DNA from 4 places in the Paenibacillus sp. NPDC058174 genome. Region 3 is predicted to be linked to each of the others. Evidence: riboswitches for the same ligand, from Rfam matches in the RefSeq annotation. Region 3 holds a riboswitch; each other region holds the start of a gene.
The links. Region 3 has a riboswitch for cyclic di-AMP ahead of ACFVVF_RS10965 (hypothetical protein). Riboswitches for the same ligand answer to the same signal wherever they lie in the genome.
Positions count from the first base shown of each region.

Region 1 (4,526 bases), on a different contig from region 3:
GCAAGGAAGGGCCAAAGGCGAAGGCGCTGCTGGAACAGCTAGCGGGCGATTTGAAGCCGCACGGGCAGAAACAAACAGGCATTCAGGTGAGCGGCAAGCAGGCGGCTGTACAGCTCAACCCGAACTAGATTTGAACTAAAACCGAACTGTATCTGAGCTGAAATCGGCATTGAATGCTGCTCTAATTCCGTTCAATCCTAGATGTATCAGCTTCTAATGAAGTGCTGAATATCTCCGAAACAGCAATTGACACTGGCTGGAAGTTTGGGTATGCTTTTAATTGAAAATCATTATCAATGGCTTTTACGGCCACTACCCGAAAAAAGGAGATTGCAAATGCTTCGCAGATTTTTCAGCTATTATAAGCCTTATCGCAAGCTGTTCTATCTTGACTTCTGCAGCGCAGTTGTACTAGCTATTCTAGAGCTATGCTTCCCGCTTGCAGTCAGTTACGTTGTTGATACCTTGCTCCCTGACGGGAACTGGATGTATATCATTACGGCTTGTTCCATTCTTTTTATTATTTACGTAATCAATACGCTGTTGTCGTATGTAGTCACCTACTGGGGGCACATGCTTGGGATTAACATTGAGACAGACATGCGGCGTAAGCTGTTCCAGCATGTGCAGAAGCTGTCCTTCCGGTATTTCGACAATACGAAGACCGGCCATCTGATCTCCCGGCTTACGAATGACCTGTTCGAGATCGGCGAGGTGGCGCATCACGGACCCGAGGATATGTTTATCGCGGTGATGACGCTGATAGGCGCCTTTGGCATCATGGCTTACATTAATTTGGAGCTTGCAATTCTGACTTATGTTATTGTTCCAATCATCATCTGGCTCGTTATTTTCTTTAACAAAAAGATGACGAAGGCTTCCGATCGTCTATTTAGTGAAATGGCTGACTTCAACGCTCGTGTTGAGGATACGGTTGGCGGCATTCGTGTCGTACAAGCATTCGCTAATGAAAAGCATGAAGGCAAGCAATTCGCGGAGAACAACAGCCGTTTCCGTGTGGCCAAGCTGATTTCGTATAAAATCATTGGTATGAACGCATCAGTCACTTACATGCTCATGCGTTTTGTCCAGCTGTTTGTTTTGTTGTTCGGTGCCTGGTTCGTTATTCAAGGCCAGCTGCACTACGGTGAGTTTATCGCTTTTGTTCTGATGACGAATATCTTCTTCAAGCCGATTGAGAAAATTAATGCTGTTATCGAGAGCTATCCGAAAGGGATCGCGGGCTTCAAGCGCTACCTGAAATTAATAGATACCGATCCGGACATCGCAGACGCGCCTAATGCCCGTGATATCGGCCTTGTTAAGGGAGATATCCGCTACAACGATGTAACCTTCGGCTATGAGGGCAAAGATAAGGTATTAAACGGAATCAGCTTGTCGATTAAGGCAGGCGAAACGGTCGCCTTCGTGGGGCCTTCCGGTGCAGGGAAGACGACGCTGTGCAGTCTTCTGCCTCGCTTCTATGAGGTGGACGGCGGCAGCATTTCTGTCGACGGGCATGATATTCGCGAAGTGACGATGGAATCGCTGCGCAAGCAGATCGGCATCGTACAGCAGGATGTGTTCCTGTTCCATGGCACGATCCGTGAAAATATCGCCTACGGCAAGCTGGACGCTTCCGAGGCGGAGATCAGGGAAGCGGCACGCCGGGCACGGCTGGAGGAATTCATTGCTGCGCAGCCGAACGGGCTGGATACGGTCGTCGGCGAGCGGGGCGTGAAGCTGTCCGGCGGCCAGAAGCAGCGGATGGCGATTGCCCGGATGTTCTTGAAGAATCCGCCGATTCTTATATTGGACGAAGCGACCTCGGCGCTGGACACCGAGACGGAAGCGGCGATTCAGCAGTCGCTGGCGGAGCTCTCCGTTGGCAGAACGACGCTCGTTATCGCCCACCGCTTGGCAACGATCAAGAATGCCGACCGCATTGTCGTCGTAACGGAAGAAGGTATTTCCGAGCAAGGGCGGCATGACGAGTTGGTGGCTACCGGCGGCGTATACAGCCGTCTTCATCAGGCACAGTTTGGTACAGCGTAACGGATACAAATGCCAAAAAGCCTGTTCCTATCGCTTCCGTCTCAGGGGCGGCTAGGAGCAGGTTTTTTATTAAGCCTTCTCGTGAGATGCAATGCCGCTCGTTTGACGATTTCTCGGCATTCGGTATAAAATTTGAAGCAGTAACGAAGCTTTAGAAAGAGATTGGGAGGAGAGATCATATGAGCAATACGGTTAAACAGCTGTCCCCTTTGGTTGAAGCTTTAGGATTAAAGCCGCATGTAGAGGGCGGCTGGTACAAGGAGCTATGGAAAGCATCTTTTGAAATTCCGCATCAGGTGCTCGGCGAGCCCTATTCGGGACCTCGTTTTGCAGCTTCTTCGATTTACTTCCTGCTGCATCCTGATGAATTCTCCGATTGGCATAAAGTGCATTCGGACGAGCTGTGGCTGTGGCATTCCGGCGGCCCAATGAAGCTTACGCTTGGGGGCACAGAGGATGCGCCGCATACCCGCCAGGAAATTATGCTGGGCGGCGATGTTCTGAATGGCCAGCAGCCGCAAGCGCTGGTACCGGCAGGAGAATGGCAAATGTCGCATCCGCTGGGGGACGAGCCTGTATTCGTATCCTGCGTTGTAGCTCCGGGCTTCCATTATGATGATTTCAAGCTGATCGAGCGCTAAAATTATAGGCTTTGGCTGGAATTTGCCGGATCGTTTGACAAATGGTTTGGGCATCTTTTAAAATTAGATTACGCTTAATTTCCGGCATTGCCGGAAAGCGGGGGAACCAAATGCAAGTGGGGCGAATAGGTATTGATGCCATGCATCAGCCTTAGGGTACCATCTACCCGAGTCCGTCAGCTAACCTCGTCAGCAGTGGATGGGTCATCTCATGTATGAATACGAATGTTTATGACCCTTGCAAACCTTAGGATTGTAAGGGTCTTTTTGTGTTTTTATCGACCCCCGCTGGTGAAGCGTGCACCACAAATTCTTTTTTAAGGAGGAGTTTGTATGCCGCAGCCCCAATATTCGGTTACTTTGAACAATGGCAATCCGGTCTTGCTGGAGGGAGATTCGCAGCTCGCAGAGCTGGTTGAAGCCATCGGCAGGGGGGAGTTTCCGGACAGCACCCGCATTCAAGTGACCACGCAATTCCATCGTCCTAGCGATCTGACACCTGAGGCACGCGTCAGCCTGGAAGTACTTCATCAGGCCGGCGTCATTCTAGTCAATCACACCCCCATTCTGAAAGGCATCAATGACGACCCGTTTCAATTGGCGCATATGCTGAATCAACTGGCCTGGATCGGCGTAACGCCGGCTCTGGTGTTTATTCAGCGTCCCGAAAGCGGCGACAGAGAGGCTTCCGTTCGTTTGAAACGCGCCTTTCAAGTCGTGGAGGGAGCGAAGGCGCTCATCTCCGCCGGCGGAAGCCCGCTAAAGCTCGTTATGTATCACAGCTCCGGCAAGATCGAGATTGTGTCGATCGACAATGGCAAGGCTTATTTAAAGTATCATCATTCGAAGTACGGCCGCGAGGGACATTTCATGATGCTGGATTGTCCGGATGACGCCATATGGTTCGATGAATTGCCGGGCAGCGAGCCCTATGGCAGGGTAGGGGATGGAGCCGCTTTCATGTAAAACGTTGATTTACAGCGGGATTTGGCTGCGTTATGATGGTCTTTAGCTGGGAAGCGGGGTACGCTTTCCAAATTCATAACGAAAGTCGAAGGGATTTTACAGCATGCGCGAGTCCTTATGGACGAAAAACTTCATTTTATTGTGTTGCTCGAATTTATTTCTTTTTATGGCGATCGAAATGCTGCTGCCTACATTGCCGATTTTTGCGGCAGACCAAGGCAGCACAGAGTCGCAAATCGGCTTGATACTAGGCTTCTTTACGTTTGCCGCCGTTCTATCCCGTCCATTGACAGGGGCGGGGATGAAGCGGCTGGGCAAAAAGGGGCTGCTGCTCGTTGGCGTCATTATTTGCTTGATCGGAATGGCGAGCTATTATGTCGCGGGTACGTTGTCCGTCCTGCTTCTGCTCCGTGTCGTGCACGGCATTGGCTTTGGACTGGCGACGACGATGTTCGGAACCGTCGTATCCGATGTGATCCCGGCTTCGCGCCGGGGTGAAGGAATGGGCTTTTTTGCGACAGGTAATGCAATTTCCTTCTCATTAGGTCCGTTTCTTGGCATCTGGCTGCTCGACCATTACAGCTACGGCGGATTGTTTGGCTTCGGAGTCGTTATTCTGCTGCTGTCGCTGTTCTTCACCTTATTCGTCCGGCTATCTCCTGAAGGACAGGCGCAGATCAAGGCTAACGCCAAGGAGCGGGAAGCTGAAGCGGCGATCAGAGAGACCGCTGCTGGCTCCGAAAAATCATGGGTTCATGATGTCGTGGAGAGGAAGGCGCTGTTCCCGTCCTTGCTCGGCATGATGGTAGGCTTCGCTTTTGGCGGCCTGCTGAGCTTTATTACGCTGTTCGGCATCGAAAAGGG
Region 1 covers NZ_JBHVUY010000004.1:276,859-281,384, forward strand. Annotated here, with positions in the region: gene infC (translation initiation factor IF-3) at 1-128, shown strand, start outside; gene ACFVVF_RS20475 (ABC transporter ATP-binding protein) at 337-2,055, shown strand; gene ACFVVF_RS20480 (cupin domain-containing protein) at 2,235-2,696, shown strand; cyclic di-AMP (ydaO/yuaA leader) riboswitch at 2,758-2,906, shown strand; gene ACFVVF_RS20485 (hypothetical protein) at 3,030-3,662, shown strand; gene ACFVVF_RS20490 (MFS transporter) at 3,766-4,526, shown strand, end outside.
Region 1: another riboswitch for cyclic di-AMP. It lies ahead of ACFVVF_RS20485 (hypothetical protein); the one in region 3 lies ahead of ACFVVF_RS10965 (hypothetical protein).

Region 2 (4,526 bases), on a different contig from region 3:
CATTGCCTCCATATGACGACAAGCTGTTAATGCTTTTGCTTCGCATTCAGCTCCTGCAGGCTCTGGTTCATTTCATCCAGCGATTTCTGCATCGCATCCATTTTGCGCAAGGAAACCATCTGATTGCCTATAATGCTTGAGATGCATAAAACAAAAAAAATGATGCTAATGATTAGCCACATAAGGTCCTCCTGATGTTATCAATTAATTAGCCGCTGCTAGCTGCTGCTCCATTTATCGCTGTCCTCGACAACACCCCAGCCCATTCCCATTCCAAAAGGGATCTCTTTCTTCTTATATAAGAATGTACCGTTTAAATCGATGCTGGGCTGATTAAAATCAAGAAGCTCGGAATCTCCGAACACTTTTTTGATAGGCGCTATAAACGTATATACGGTCTGTTCGCCTGGACGGAGTATAACCGGACGATTCAGTTCTGTTTTTCCTTCCAGCCTGAATGGATTATCGCTCGTTCCATTCGAGGTAATCACAGGAAAAGAAAGATAGAAATGAAGGTTCCTCAATTCGATCTTGCCTTCATTTCTCACTTCAATATTATATTCGGTGAAGTCTTCTCTCACTTGGAGAGCTACTGCTCTGATTCGAATATCCTCATCATTAAAAACGAGACGGCTGCCTGACGAGCAGCCCGCCAATGCTAGAACGCACAGAATCAATACGATGAAAATCCATTTTCTCACGCTGTTGCCTCGTTCCTTGCTGCGCTACCGTTGCAGGCTAGCGGTAAATTTAATAATCGCATCCGTTGTTCCTTTATCTTTCGGGTTGCGGGACAAATTAAGAAACAATTCGCGAAAAAGAGCATCATTACTCACTATTTCTTCCTTGTAATCGGCATTAAGCATCGCCATATACAAATTATGCAAAGCGATATCGAGCTCATCGTTTTCCTCCTCGTAAGAGGTAAGCGGCGACATTGCAGCCGCTGCTGCAACTGACGCTATGCACCGCTGATAAGAGGAGATACCCTCATCACCAGTCAACTTCATACTAAACCCGGTTATTACATTAGATAACTGTTCGATGAAGGTCCTGTCGATTTTATTCTGGACTGCCTCTTGTTTCTTCACTAAAGAGAAAATACTAAACAATAAAATAATAGCGGCCAGTATCAATATAACTGCTGCTGTGTGTCTGGATTTCAACACCTTAGATGCAACTCCCTCTTAATATTTGACGCCGCGAAGCCGATACATCATAAAACAGATGAAATAGATGAAGCTGGTCATGCCAAACAGCATAAACACGCCCGGCGTAACTACCATATACATGCTATACGGAAAACTCCAAATATATGCTGCCAGCAAAATCATGCTTTTCTCCAGCATGAGACCCGTGCCAAAAATAACGGCAGGAAGCACAAGCATCATAAAGGTAATAAATGCACTCGTTTTTTCCAGCCCTGGACCATAAGGATTCACCCATACAAAAATAATCCATAATAAAATCGTCGATATGCTGGCCGTATATCCAATTAGATTCGTCAGTTTGACTACTATTTTTCGATCCATCTCTAATCTCTCCAGTTTCTCTTCCAATTTGCTACAATTCACCTTTCAGTTTACCACTTTATCAATAATTGGAAAACAAAAGAAGCAGCAAAAGTCCTAAAATGACTTTGCTGCTCCCCAAAAGGCTACTATTTTATTGTCCGGCTCTATTAATCAGCTGCCGCACAACTAGGACTGCGCTCCATTTCATTAACGGAAATGATCGCATCGTTCTTCTTGACCGGCTTCGTCCAGTATTGCTCGCTGCCGGGAAGGTCGTCGAACCATTCGGCATCGGGCGGACAATCGAGCGCCATGAACTGCCCGTAATTATCGTCTCTTGACTGATGATACTTAAGATAGGCTTTGCCGTTATCAATGGCCAGAATTTCAATTTTGCCGGAGGTGTGGCTCATGGACAAGCGCACTCTTTTGCCCAAACCGGAAGTTCTTGCCTTCGCTTCCTCTACAATTTGATACACCCGCTCTAGCGGAAGCACAAATTCGCGATTGCCGGCCACCGGCCTGTTGACGAAAAAGTAGTAAGGCGTAACGCCTGCCCACGACAGCTGGTCAAGCAGCTCGCCCAATACGGCCGGATCATCGTTAATGCCCTTAAGCACCGGAGTTTGGTTCACGACAATCGCCCCTGCGTCATGCAGCGCCTTGAACCCTCTTCTAGCTTCTGGCGTAATTTCACGGGGATGGTTAATATGCGCCATGACATAAATCCGCTTCTCCTCCGTCGAATGGGTGCGAATCAGCTCCAGCAGCTCCTCGTCCTGATAAATCCGCATCGGATTGAATACCGGAATTTTGGAGCCGAGCCGGATGATTTTGACATGATCGATGCTTCGGAGTCCTTCAATAATTGTACGCAGCTTGGAGGTTGCCAGAATGAGGCTGTCCCCGCCAGTGAGAAGCACATTGCTGATCTCAGGAGTTTGCGCAATATAAGCAAGCCCCGGAGCTACATCCGACATCGCTTCCTTGACGTCATTGCGGAACAACCGCTTGCGGAAGCAGTAGCGGCAATAGGAGCCGCAAACCTCAGAGACGATCAGAAGCGCCGTCGTCCTGTATTTGTGCTGGCATCCCGGAACGACATAATTTGTATCCTCGTCCGAAGCATCCCAGCGTCCATACTCAGACAGCTCCCCTTCATTGGGGATAACGAGCTTGCGGATCGGATCATGAGGATCATCCCAATTGATTAACTGGAGGTAATAATCGTTGACGCGAAAAACGAATTTGTCCGTAATCGGCTTTAAAACGGCTTTTTCGTGCTCGGACAAATTGTCCATTTTTGCAACATCCGTAATGTACCGTACCTTCTGCACTGTATCTCTCTCCTTCGTCCCATAGGGTGAGAATAAAGGGAGCCTTTTGTGTCAAGAAGCCAGTGTGCCGCCAGCAGGGTCCAAAAAAAGACAAAAAGAGACCCTTAAAAAATAGGGTCTCTGGTTGATCACATTCAATTTGAAGCAGACCCATCCACTGCTGACGAGGTTAGCTGACGGGCTCGGGTAAGATGGTACCCTACATTCGCAAATGATTCGCCCCAATTGACTGGTTCCCCCGCTTCTCGGCCGGGTGCGGCCGAAAACTAAGCGTAGCTTTATTGTAAGCGATTGCAGGCCAATAAGTCAAAGCCGCTAGATGGTGTGGTACTTATACCGGCTCAAGGGCCCCGTAAGGATTGAACTTATAGCCGAGACTGCCGACTGTCAAAATAAACTTGGGGGAGGAAGGGTTCTCTTCGATTTTTTTGCGCAGCTTCGATATGTGCACCTTGACCGTATCTTTAGAGAAATTGCTCTCGTCCCGCCACGCAAGCCTGTAGAGCTGCTCAGTATGGAGCACCTGATTGGGATGGCTGGCCAGCGTCGTAAGCAGCTTGATATCCTTCGGAAGAAGTGTAACCAGCTCTTCACGAACTGTGACGGTCATACGTCTGAGATCGATGCGAAGTCCCGGATATTCCAGCACGTCCCTATCCGGTTCTGGAATAGAGGCTGCCGGGGGCAGAAGATCGCTCCACCGCAAATTCCCCTTCACCCGCAGCAGCAGGTCGAGCGGATCAAACGGCTTCTGAATAAAATCATCTCCTCCTGAAAGGAGCGCATTCACTTTATACTCCTGCTCCCGGTTGCCGGTCACGAATAGAATCGGCCTCCGGTAATGCGTGCGGATATGACGGCAAAAGGTGACGCCATCCATGTCCGGCAATTGAATGTCGAGTATGGTTAAATCCGGTTCCTCCGCAGCAAACAAATGGAACGCCTCTGCAGCGGATAACGCATTTCGAACCGTGTAACCCTCATGCTGAAGAAAAGATGTCACGATACTCTGAACATCTGGATCATCCTCAATGACGAAGATGATTTTTGGCCTCATATGGTTAACCTCCTAAAGACGGTATCTCTACAATATCACAGTGATCCTATCAACATTTTATGACAGATTGCTGTCGATTAAAATAGAATATGCTAGGATAATAGTAGAAAACATCGAATGCTCAGGAGGCCTCACCATGAGAAAAACATTGGCAGAACACAACCGGGTGTTTGCAGCCACCATATTATTATTTCTCATTGCGCTGACGGCACTGTGGCTGGTATTTATTCCGCAATGGAAACCGTTCTCCGGCGACGCTTCCTTAATCCGGCTTACGGACGGCAATGGACACTATAAAGGCAACAATTCCATGCAAGTATTGCCCGACCGGGAAGGCATGCTGGAGTATGAACAGGTTGTTTCTCCCCGCATAGCCGAGCAGTTTCTTCCGGCAGACGGACGCGCCGCATTCGGCTTGTCCGCAAGCACCTATTGGCTTCGGATGACAGTAGTGAATGAAAGTGAGACCGGGGAATGGGTGATTCGTCTCCACAATGCGGTTGTGGACCAGTTCGACGTTTACTTAGACGGCAATCGTCTGGGTGCGGAGGGAGTCTCTCCCCTGGGGGAGCGATTGAACGATCATTACGGCGCCTATGAGCTTGCGCTGCCTGCGGG
Region 2 covers NZ_JBHVUY010000002.1:223,163-227,688, reverse strand. Annotated here, with positions in the region: gene ACFVVF_RS12625 (hypothetical protein) at 27-182, opposite strand; gene ACFVVF_RS12620 (putative periplasmic lipoprotein) at 219-701, opposite strand; gene ACFVVF_RS12615 (hypothetical protein) at 726-1,169, opposite strand; gene ACFVVF_RS12610 (hypothetical protein) at 1,188-1,532, opposite strand; gene ACFVVF_RS12605 (KamA family radical SAM protein) at 1,682-2,851, opposite strand; cyclic di-AMP (ydaO/yuaA leader) riboswitch at 2,995-3,134, opposite strand; gene ACFVVF_RS12600 (response regulator transcription factor) at 3,183-3,908, opposite strand; gene ACFVVF_RS12595 (sensor histidine kinase) at 4,045-4,526, shown strand, end outside.
Region 2: another riboswitch for cyclic di-AMP. It lies ahead of ACFVVF_RS12605 (KamA family radical SAM protein); the one in region 3 lies ahead of ACFVVF_RS10965 (hypothetical protein).

Region 3 (4,526 bases):
ACCGGTTACGATATGACAGAAGGCTTTATTCGGACAGCCAACGAACGGTATCGAAGCGCTAATGTCCGGTATGTAGTAGGCTCAACCAAGCAGGGGCTTCCGTTTCCTGATCATTATTTCGACGTTGCTTACACAAAGAAGGGACCAACAAGCTGGTATGAGGAAGGGAATCGGGTTGTCCGGCCTGGAGGCTCGCTAATTATGCTCCATCCGGGCGACGGTAATGGAGAAGGCGGTGAATTGGGGGAGGTGTTTCCCGGCTTATTCGCCGGACCTGCACCAGGTACGCCTACGCTGGATCGCATTCAAGAGCGGCTGGCGGTTAGCGGACTTACTGACATCCGAATGACGGTGTTGAAGGAGCTGGTATGGCTGCCTGCGGCTGAGGATATTTTGGCGTTGTTATGTTTTGGTCAAAGCGACAGTTTCTCGCAATATGTAAGGGAAACATGCTTCAAAGCTATTCAGACGCAGTTCGATAAGCATGCGGAGGCTCGGGGGATTAAGACGACCGGATTTTATTACTTTATTGAAGCAAAGGCATCAGCTAAATAGAATCGCATCATTTACAGATGAAGCCGCCTCGCATTTTCGTGAGGCGGCTTCATCTATGATCCAGACTAGGGGGACAGCTAGTATAAGGACAAATAAAAGACCGATTGACGGAATAGCTCGGCATATCCGGCCTGTGAAGGCTGATGTGATTCAGGATGGGACTGGCCGCGGCATACTTGGCGTACAGCGTCATCGAAGAGACTGCGCAGCTCGGGATTTCTGACGTTCTCCGAACGGGGAGAGCCTGCAGCGGTATGCAGGTTGACCCAGCCCATATAGTGAGGTGCAGAAGAGCACCAAGCGTTCCAGTCCGCAGGCTGCTCCTTCTGCTGAATGAATAGCTCGCCCCACCCGATGCCGATATTAGTTGATAAGCGCATATAGGCGCGATAACCGGATTCAGCCGGGATGATAAACAACTCGATGTGAAGCACTTTTAATGTTGACGGCAGCTGCTGAATGTCGGGCAGCGGTTCCGTTCCTTTGTATACTACAGTTATCATTTTGCAATTCTCTCCTTGATTTCGCTTACGGAGTTAGCTGACGGATTCGGGATAGAGAGCTTCCCTACAGACGTGCGCATTGCGCTTTCGTCCGATTCACCCCGTGCCCTACGATCATCGCATCTTATGACGATGAACGCAAGCGTTGGTTCCCCCGTTTCTGTCCGATCAGAATTCAGCGATAGATGTATGAGCCATGTTCTGGCATGGCGTTCATATTAAACCGGAATCGTCACGTTGTAAAATAACAGACGGGCGATATTGCCCTTCTTTTCGGCAAATTGCCAATATACCTGCCATTATCCTCGTAAAATACGCTTCTTTCTTTGAAATTCTCATTATGGCTTCCGTAATCGCATGCAATTAAAAGCAGGTTGATCAGTGACGGGAGCCACTATGTTATCCCTAGCGTCTAGTTTTTGAAAAGGAGAGAAAGAACGAGATAAATCGATTATTTTCAAGAAGTAACATTATGTAAGCGTTATAACCTATCCTTTTCCCTCGAATTTTCAACCTATTTGCACCCGCTATCGCTTTACACAAATATTGGCTGGGAGTATGATTCGATTCATGGTTACGTAATTTGTTTCCAATGCTGCACTTGCTGAGTTCCCGTTCATTGCAACGGGAAGCGGGGGAACCACAGCGGGATAACTCCAGTATTCTGGAATTTCCCGTTTATCGCGGCGCTGCGATCCGATGTGAGAGTCGGAGGACGGCGTTGCAGGGGTGAATCATCGACCGAAAGCCATGGACTTCGGCTGATGTAGGGCAACTCTCACTGCCCGAATCCGACAGCTAACCTCGTAAGCTTATAGTTGAGAGAGGCGACAATCAACGCGATGACTTTGTCATGGCTTGTTGGCCGCGTAAATCCAGCATACCCTTTAGCGCCTAATGAAGGCGGAAGGATGTATGCCGTTTGCGCTGTCCAAGCGATGTTCTTAAGAAGCCGCGGGTGAGCACCTCTGCTCCCTGCCGGCTTCTTTTTTGTTGCCTTTTTTCCTTGCGATTTCATAAACAGGAGGCATTTTTAGAAAATGGAAACGATCGCGGTAGCCGGTTTTAACGAAATTAGCGTTAATTTTATTCGTCAGCTGCTCTACCGTCAGCTTCCTTTCATCGTGTTGACCAACAGCAAGCTGGAGGCAAAACGTATAACGGAGGTCGTAGATACATCTCTAGTCAAGGTTCTGAGGGTTCGAACAACCGCCAGAGCGTGGAGTATCCCGGAGCTGCCGATTGCAAAAGTATATATTTTCGAAAGCAGTCTTCCGCTAAGCTGCCGCTATTTAAGATATTGCAGGTCCCATTGGGCCAGTGCCCATATTTGCGTAATTACGACTCACTGGCATCCGAAGGCGATCTATAAAGCGCTTGGAGCGGATGGGATTGTTTACACGCAAGGGGAAGAGGTCGGTTTTTTGCTTTCTTTTGCGGAACAAGCGCCAGACTTATAGGACAGGAGGCTATATTCATGATGGATTTCTATATGGTTGTACTGCTGCTGGGCGTGTTCGCTATGCTGGCAGGTTTTCTGGCTTGGTGCGCTGGAACGGTCGACGGCAAAGGAGGAGAGGGAAGGTGATTCTTATTGCCATTGTTACTCTGCTGATGTTCCTGTACCTTGTTTATGCTTTGTTGAATCCCGAGAAGTTTTAGCCTAGGAGGCCATATCGATGGAAATTGTTCAAATAGCGGTCGTGGTCGTGATTCTTATCGCATTAGTCAAACCGCTAGGCACTTATGTATATCACGTATTTTCGAATGAAGCCAATTGGACGGATAAGCTGTTTGGGCCGTTTGAACGGCTGCTTTATAAGCTGATCGGGCTGAAAAACCGGGACGGCATGAGCTGGAAAAAGTATGCGTTCAGTTTTATCGTGACCAACGCGGCTCTGACGGCGGCAGGCTACTTGCTGCTGCGGCTTCAGCGGCTGCTTCCGTTTAATCCTAACGGGATGGACGGAATGGAGCCCACGTTAACATTTAATACGGTAATCAGTTTTATAACCAATACGAATCTGCAGCATTACAGCGGCGAAAGCGCGCTTTCTTACTTTTCGCAAATGGCTGTCATCATGATGATGATGTTTACATCGGCGGCAACCGGCTTTTCAGTCGCGATTGCGTTCATTCGCGGATTAACGAGCAGAGGCAGAACGATCGGACATTTTTTCGAGGATTTCGTCAAAGCGCATACGCGTATTTTGCTGCCGGCATCCTTCGTTATTACGCTGGTGCTGGTTGCGCTGCAAGTTCCGCAGACGCTTGAGCCGACGCTGACCGTTAAGACGCTGGAGGGAGCGTCTCAGCAGATCGCGATCGGGCCGGTCGCCTCGCTGGAATCAATCAAGCATTTGGGTACAAATGGCGGCGGGTTTTTCGGCGTCAACTCGGCGCATCCGTTCGAGAATCCGAATCCGCTGACTAACGTGATCGAGATTTTGTCCATGTGGGCATTGCCGGCCGCGCTGCCTTATACGTTTGGCCGATTTGCCAGGAGCAAAAAGCAAGGCTGGGTCATTTTCTCGGCGATGATGGTGCTGTTTCTCATTTGTTTAACGACAGTCTACACCGCAGAGAAAGCCGGCAATCCCATCTTTAACAGTCTTGGCATCGATGCGTCTCAGGGCAGTATGGAAGGCAAGGAGGTCCGGTTTGGCATTGCAGGGTCGGCCTTGTTTACAGCTGTAACAACAGCCGCAACGACCGGATCGGTCAACAACATGCATGATACGCTGACGCCAATTGGAGGCCTCGTTCCGATGGCGGAAATGATGCTCAATGTCATTTTTGGCGGCAAGGGCGTGGGGTTAATCAATATGCTGATGTACGCCATTCTTGCGGTTTTCCTATGCGGCTTGATGGTGGGACGGACACCGGAGTTTTTGGGGAGGAAAATCGAGCCCAGAGAAGTGAAGCTGATTGCCGTCGCCATACTGGCCCATCCTTTCGTCATATTGGCTCCGACGGCGCTTGCTCTAATGACTGGCGCCGGCCAGGCAGGCATTACGAATCCGGGCTTTCATGGAATTAGCCAGGTGCTGTATGAATACGCATCTTCGGCGGCAAACAACGGCTCAGGCTTCGAAGGCCTTAGCGATAATACAACGTTCTGGAATATAAGTACGGGGCTGGTCATGCTGCTTGGCCGCTATATTTCGATTATCGCGATGCTGGCTGTGGCGGGATCACTGCTGCGCAAGAAGCCTGTACCGGATACGCTTGGGACATTTCGGACCGACAATGCCTTGTTCACAGGCTTGCTGGTCGGCACGGTATTGTTAATTGGCGCTTTAACTTTTATGCCGGCGGTCGCACTTGGACCCATTGCCGAGTATTTAACAATCCGTTAACGGATGAGGTGGATACAATGATGACGAATAACCGACAGAAACGATTACTGACGGCAGATGCCGTTCAGCGTGCTTTGAAGGAAAGCTTGCTTAAACTCAATCCGGTTAC
Region 3 covers NZ_JBHVUY010000001.1:2,467,155-2,471,680, reverse strand. Annotated here, with positions in the region: gene ACFVVF_RS10975 (class I SAM-dependent methyltransferase) at 1-555, shown strand, start outside; gene ACFVVF_RS10970 (hypothetical protein) at 633-1,058, opposite strand; cyclic di-AMP (ydaO/yuaA leader) riboswitch at 1,066-1,249, opposite strand; cyclic di-AMP (ydaO/yuaA leader) riboswitch at 1,651-1,886, shown strand; gene ACFVVF_RS10965 (hypothetical protein) at 2,099-2,518, shown strand; gene kdpF (K(+)-transporting ATPase subunit F) at 2,604-2,720, shown strand; gene kdpA (potassium-transporting ATPase subunit KdpA) at 2,738-4,417, shown strand; gene kdpB (potassium-transporting ATPase subunit KdpB) at 4,438-4,526, shown strand, end outside.

Region 4 (4,526 bases), on a different contig from region 3:
GCAGGGTGAAGGGGCGGAACGTTTTTACGCCCATGATCCCTTCGGCAATAGGTTGGAATTTATCGAATGGGAGCGTGAAGCGAATGGGAAGCAGCAATAGCAAAGAGAGATTTTCGAATCGGGTAGAAAATTACGTGAAGTATCGTCCGGGTTATCCGGTTGAAGCGCTCGACTATCTGTACTCTGATGTGGGTCTCAAGGCCAACTCGAGAATCGCTGATCTTGGAGCCGGCACGGGGATCTTCTCCAAGCTGCTGCTGGAGCGCGGCAGCGAGGTGATTGCGGTAGAGCCTAACCAAGCGATGCGGGAAGCAGCCGACAAGGAGCTAGGTGAGCTGCCGAACTACCGCTCCGTTCCTGCCGCTGCGGAGACGACGGGCTTGCCGGAGCATTCGGTTGATTTTATCGTATGCGCGCAATCCTTCCATTGGTTTGACCGGCCGGCAGCCCAAGCCGAGTTTCGCCGCATATTGAAGCCTGGCGGCAAAGCAGTACTGATATGGAATTCCCGGCTTACGAGCGGCACGCCATTCCTGGAAGGCTATGAGGAGCTGCTGCGGCTCTACAGCACCGACTATAAGCAAATGACCCACAAGAACATTTCAGCGGATCAGCTGCGAGCGTTCTTCCGTGAGAACGGTATGCGTGAAGCGGCATTTACGAACGGCCAGTTGCTGGACCGCGAGGAGCTGCTCGGCAGAGCACTTTCTTCCTCCTACGTTCCGGCAAAGGGAGAGCCTAACCATGACCGTCTGAAGGAGGAGCTGGGACAGCTCTTCGAACGTACGAATGTGAACGGCCGGGTGAGCTTCGACTACCAAACCGAGATTTTCTGGGGAGACGTGTAGTACAGCGATCTCGACCGTGACTTCAACAAGCTAACAATAGAACAACAAAGCCGCAAGTCGTACTGTCCAGAGGACACACGGCTTGCGGCTTTGTTAGTGAGACCTTCCGACGCGCTTCACAGGATGAAGCCGCGTAAGCGGGCTCTATTGTTCGTCAGCATATTTCTCAGAAGTAGTCGCATCCATAACACGACGAGCGGTTACATAACGAGACTCATAATAGGAGTCACTAAGTTTACTAATTGTAACGCCTCTGCTGGACGAAGAGTGGGCAAACTTTCCATCGCCGACATAGATGCCGACATGAGAAATGCTTTTGCCATTCGTATTGAAGAATACGAGATCGCCAGCATTCAGGTCGCTCTTCGCAACCTTTTTACCCATTTGTGCTTGAGAACCGGAAGTGCGAGCAAGCTCAATTCCCATTTTCTCAAATACATAGGATGTGAATCCTGAGCAATCAAAGCCTTTCGTGGACGTGCCGCCCATCAGATATGGCGTACCGATAACATCATCGATAATGCCGTCCATTTTGGAATCCGCGAATACGCTGCCTGCTTGAAAAGCGAGCAGTAACAGGAGTCCAGCTAGCATTGCAGTAACCTTTTTCAAAACGGTAAAGCCCCTTCCGATGCCGACGAGGTTAGCTGTGGGGTTCGGTTGAAGGATCCCTATGATTTCTCAGGCGTCCGTGCTTACCCGGCGCGGCCGGTGCAGACGTCGAAATCAATTCACCCAGAGTGGTTCCCCCGTTTCCAGTACAAGGAATTAGGCAAGCTTTTTATGTACTTGGGAAATATTCGTTTTTTTTCGCAAATCTCCTCCTCCAACTGGCAAATTCTAATAATTCTCATGTAACCTTTTGCCAAAAACACGCGTTTTCATTAATTTCATTGACTGATTATGTGCTTTTATGGGGTACGACGATTAAAAAATCAATAACTATTTACATTTACTATGTGTGAAGAAGAGAGAATATGTGGAGCAATCGAAGAGAGTGCTCTCATGTAAGTGGGTACAAGCACAGAACGCGGCGGGAAATCGGAGTTGCCAAAGCCAGTAATGGCAAGGGAAGGACAAGCATAGACGGCATTCGACAGAGATAAAAGTGAAGCTTCAATTCTAATACTTCTAATTTTTATAATAGAGCAGTCAGACAGGCGTTGACAAGCTGCCAAAAGCCCAAAAAAGCGCCGGGGACTACCCCGACGCTTGCATATTTGCTGTCTATTCGATGTTATCCTTGCGTCCTCGACTGCAAACAATCGTATTGTGCGCAAATGGTCCATACTTTCATCATCGTCCGAATGAGATGATAGCCTTGATGAAGAATTAACGCAAACAAGCCGGCCCAGATTAAGGAAACGCTAGTGACGCAAAGCGCGATGCCGATGCCAATCGCCCACATGAGCAGCGAGACCCCGGTATAGGGAGCGATATGGCGCAACGCGTGCCAGAGGGAATTGAACACCCCGCTGCCGGAAGCGGCTCCGAGCTGCATCGAGAGAAACAGCAGATGGAGCAGCGCGCTCCACAGCAGCCATGCAGCGGCTCCTGGCAATACAGTTTGCAGCAGGCTGCCCATCGTGCCGCTTTTCAGCAGCGCTTGGAGCCAGGCCGGCAGAAGCCACCATGCCGGTGCCAAGGCAAGAAGCGTCTTGATCCAATAGAGCAGCATAACCGGCTTCCAGGTGCTGCGGATGCCTTCAATGAATTTCGTGCCGCTCTCGTCGGTTGCGTGGTGCAGAGAGTAGAACAACCCGGCATTGAACAGCGGCGTAAGCAGCATGCGGGCCAGGAATAACCCGCCAAGCATCCATAAATAAGGATGAATAAGGTCGGTTTTCATCAATTGGAACTGTGCTTCGCTAAAAAAGAGCCGGACTGCCGAAGGGGGCAGTGCATCGCCGGGAAAACGCCGCAGAAGCGGCGTAACGACCGAATCGACGAACCGGTAAAGGAAGAAGCCCCATAACAGCTGGTACAGAAACAATAGAATGATAATATTCATGTGTTTGACTGTCAGCCGCCAGCCTTGTTTCATATGCATTTTCAAGGAATATCCCTCCTACCAGCTCAGCGTTCCGAGCAGCCCTTCGATTAATTTGGCAATGCTGAGATTCCAGCGCGTGCGCTTCGTCTCCGGCAGCTCGGCAAGCATGAAGTTGTTGATATGCTTGTTGTCGAGCACGTTGCGGTACTCCGAATCGACGGCTGCCCAAGCGAGCGGAGAGTCATGGACGACTTTGTACTGGATATGCGAATCCTGTGCATCCCATTCTTTGGTCATGCTCGTACCGTCCTTGAACTGCATGACAATCGGAACTGAACCGATATTGCCGCCGTTCTTCTTCACCAGCACCGAGGATTCGAACATCGGCTTCCCGTCCTGCTCGACCGGACGAACCTGCACAGCTTCGATGGAAAAGTCGGCCATTTGATTGTGGTACACAAATTGATTGAAGTAATCATGCCATTTCTGCTTCGTCACTTGCTCAACGACCCGTTGGAAGTCGCCGCTGGAAGGATGCTTGAACTTATACTTCTGGAAGTAGGTCCGCATGACTTTCTGCATCATACGGGTGCCGATCTGGTTCTCGATGCCGGCCAGTACTAGCTTGGCCCGCATATAGACGTTCTCTGCGTAGTGATTATGACTGTCGTACGCCCATGAAGGCTGCTTGAGCGGTGCCGGATTCGTCATGTAGCTGGCTTCAAGCGGCAAATTCGGTATGACGCCATACTCGCTCTCCATCACCTTGTCTTCGGCGTAGGAGGTAAAGCCTTCGTCAAGCCATGCTTCCTCGAACTCGTTGGAGGCGACCATGCCGTACCAATATTGATGGCCAATCTCGTGAACGACGGTCCTCTCCAGGCTGTAGCCGGGATTGTCGTTCTCTGCGGCGAATGCGGTAACGAGTGTCGGATACTCCATGCCTCCAGCTCCGTTGGCGCCCTTCGGAGGTACGATGAGCGATAAGGTCGAGTACGGATAATCTCCGTACCATTGCGCATACTTGGTCAGCGCTGACTTGGCCGCATGCATATACCGGTCTTTGAACGCTTCATGCGCCGGATCGAGGTACAGCTTAATGCGCACGCCGGGGATTCCGGTACCGGAGAGCGTGTCCTCTACATAGACAAAGTCGGGAGAAGCAGCCCAGGCGAAGTCATGGACATCATCGGCGTAAAACTGGTACACATGCTCGCCTTTTCCGTTGCTGACCGGCGCTTTGGTCTGGAATCCGGTTCCGGCCACCGTATAAGACTCCGGTACTTGAATGTTGACGGAATAGATGCCGAAATCGCTGTAAAATTCCGAGTTGCCGTGGTATTGATGGATGTTCCATCCTTCGGAGGTTCGGCCGCGCATACCAGCCGTCTCATAGACAGCCAGCTTCGGGAACCACTGTCCGGCCATGACGAATGAGCCGGAGTAGCCCATTCGCGCGAACACTTCAGGCAGCTTGACTTCAAAGCTCATGGAGAGCGTTACCGACTTGCCCGGTGCGACCGGGACGGGCAGCTTAAGCTTGGCCAGTGTAAAATCGTCGGTGTTGCCGTCATCAGGCTGGACATAATGAAGACGCGGCAGCAGGCTTTCGCCCTCCATCGTCTCCAGAGCATTCAGCTTCATGTAGCCCTGGCTGGCCGAGGTTGCCTTGTCCTCCCGGAGCT
Region 4 covers NZ_JBHVUY010000010.1:69,782-74,307, forward strand. Annotated here, with positions in the region: gene ACFVVF_RS26950 (VOC family protein) at 1-100, shown strand, start outside; gene ACFVVF_RS26955 (class I SAM-dependent methyltransferase) at 84-848, shown strand; gene ACFVVF_RS26960 (C40 family peptidase) at 993-1,460, opposite strand; cyclic di-AMP (ydaO/yuaA leader) riboswitch at 1,466-1,633, opposite strand; gene ACFVVF_RS26965 (hypothetical protein) at 2,086-2,898, opposite strand; gene ACFVVF_RS26970 (M1 family metallopeptidase) at 2,917-4,526, opposite strand, start outside.
Region 4: another riboswitch for cyclic di-AMP. It lies ahead of ACFVVF_RS26960 (C40 family peptidase); the one in region 3 lies ahead of ACFVVF_RS10965 (hypothetical protein).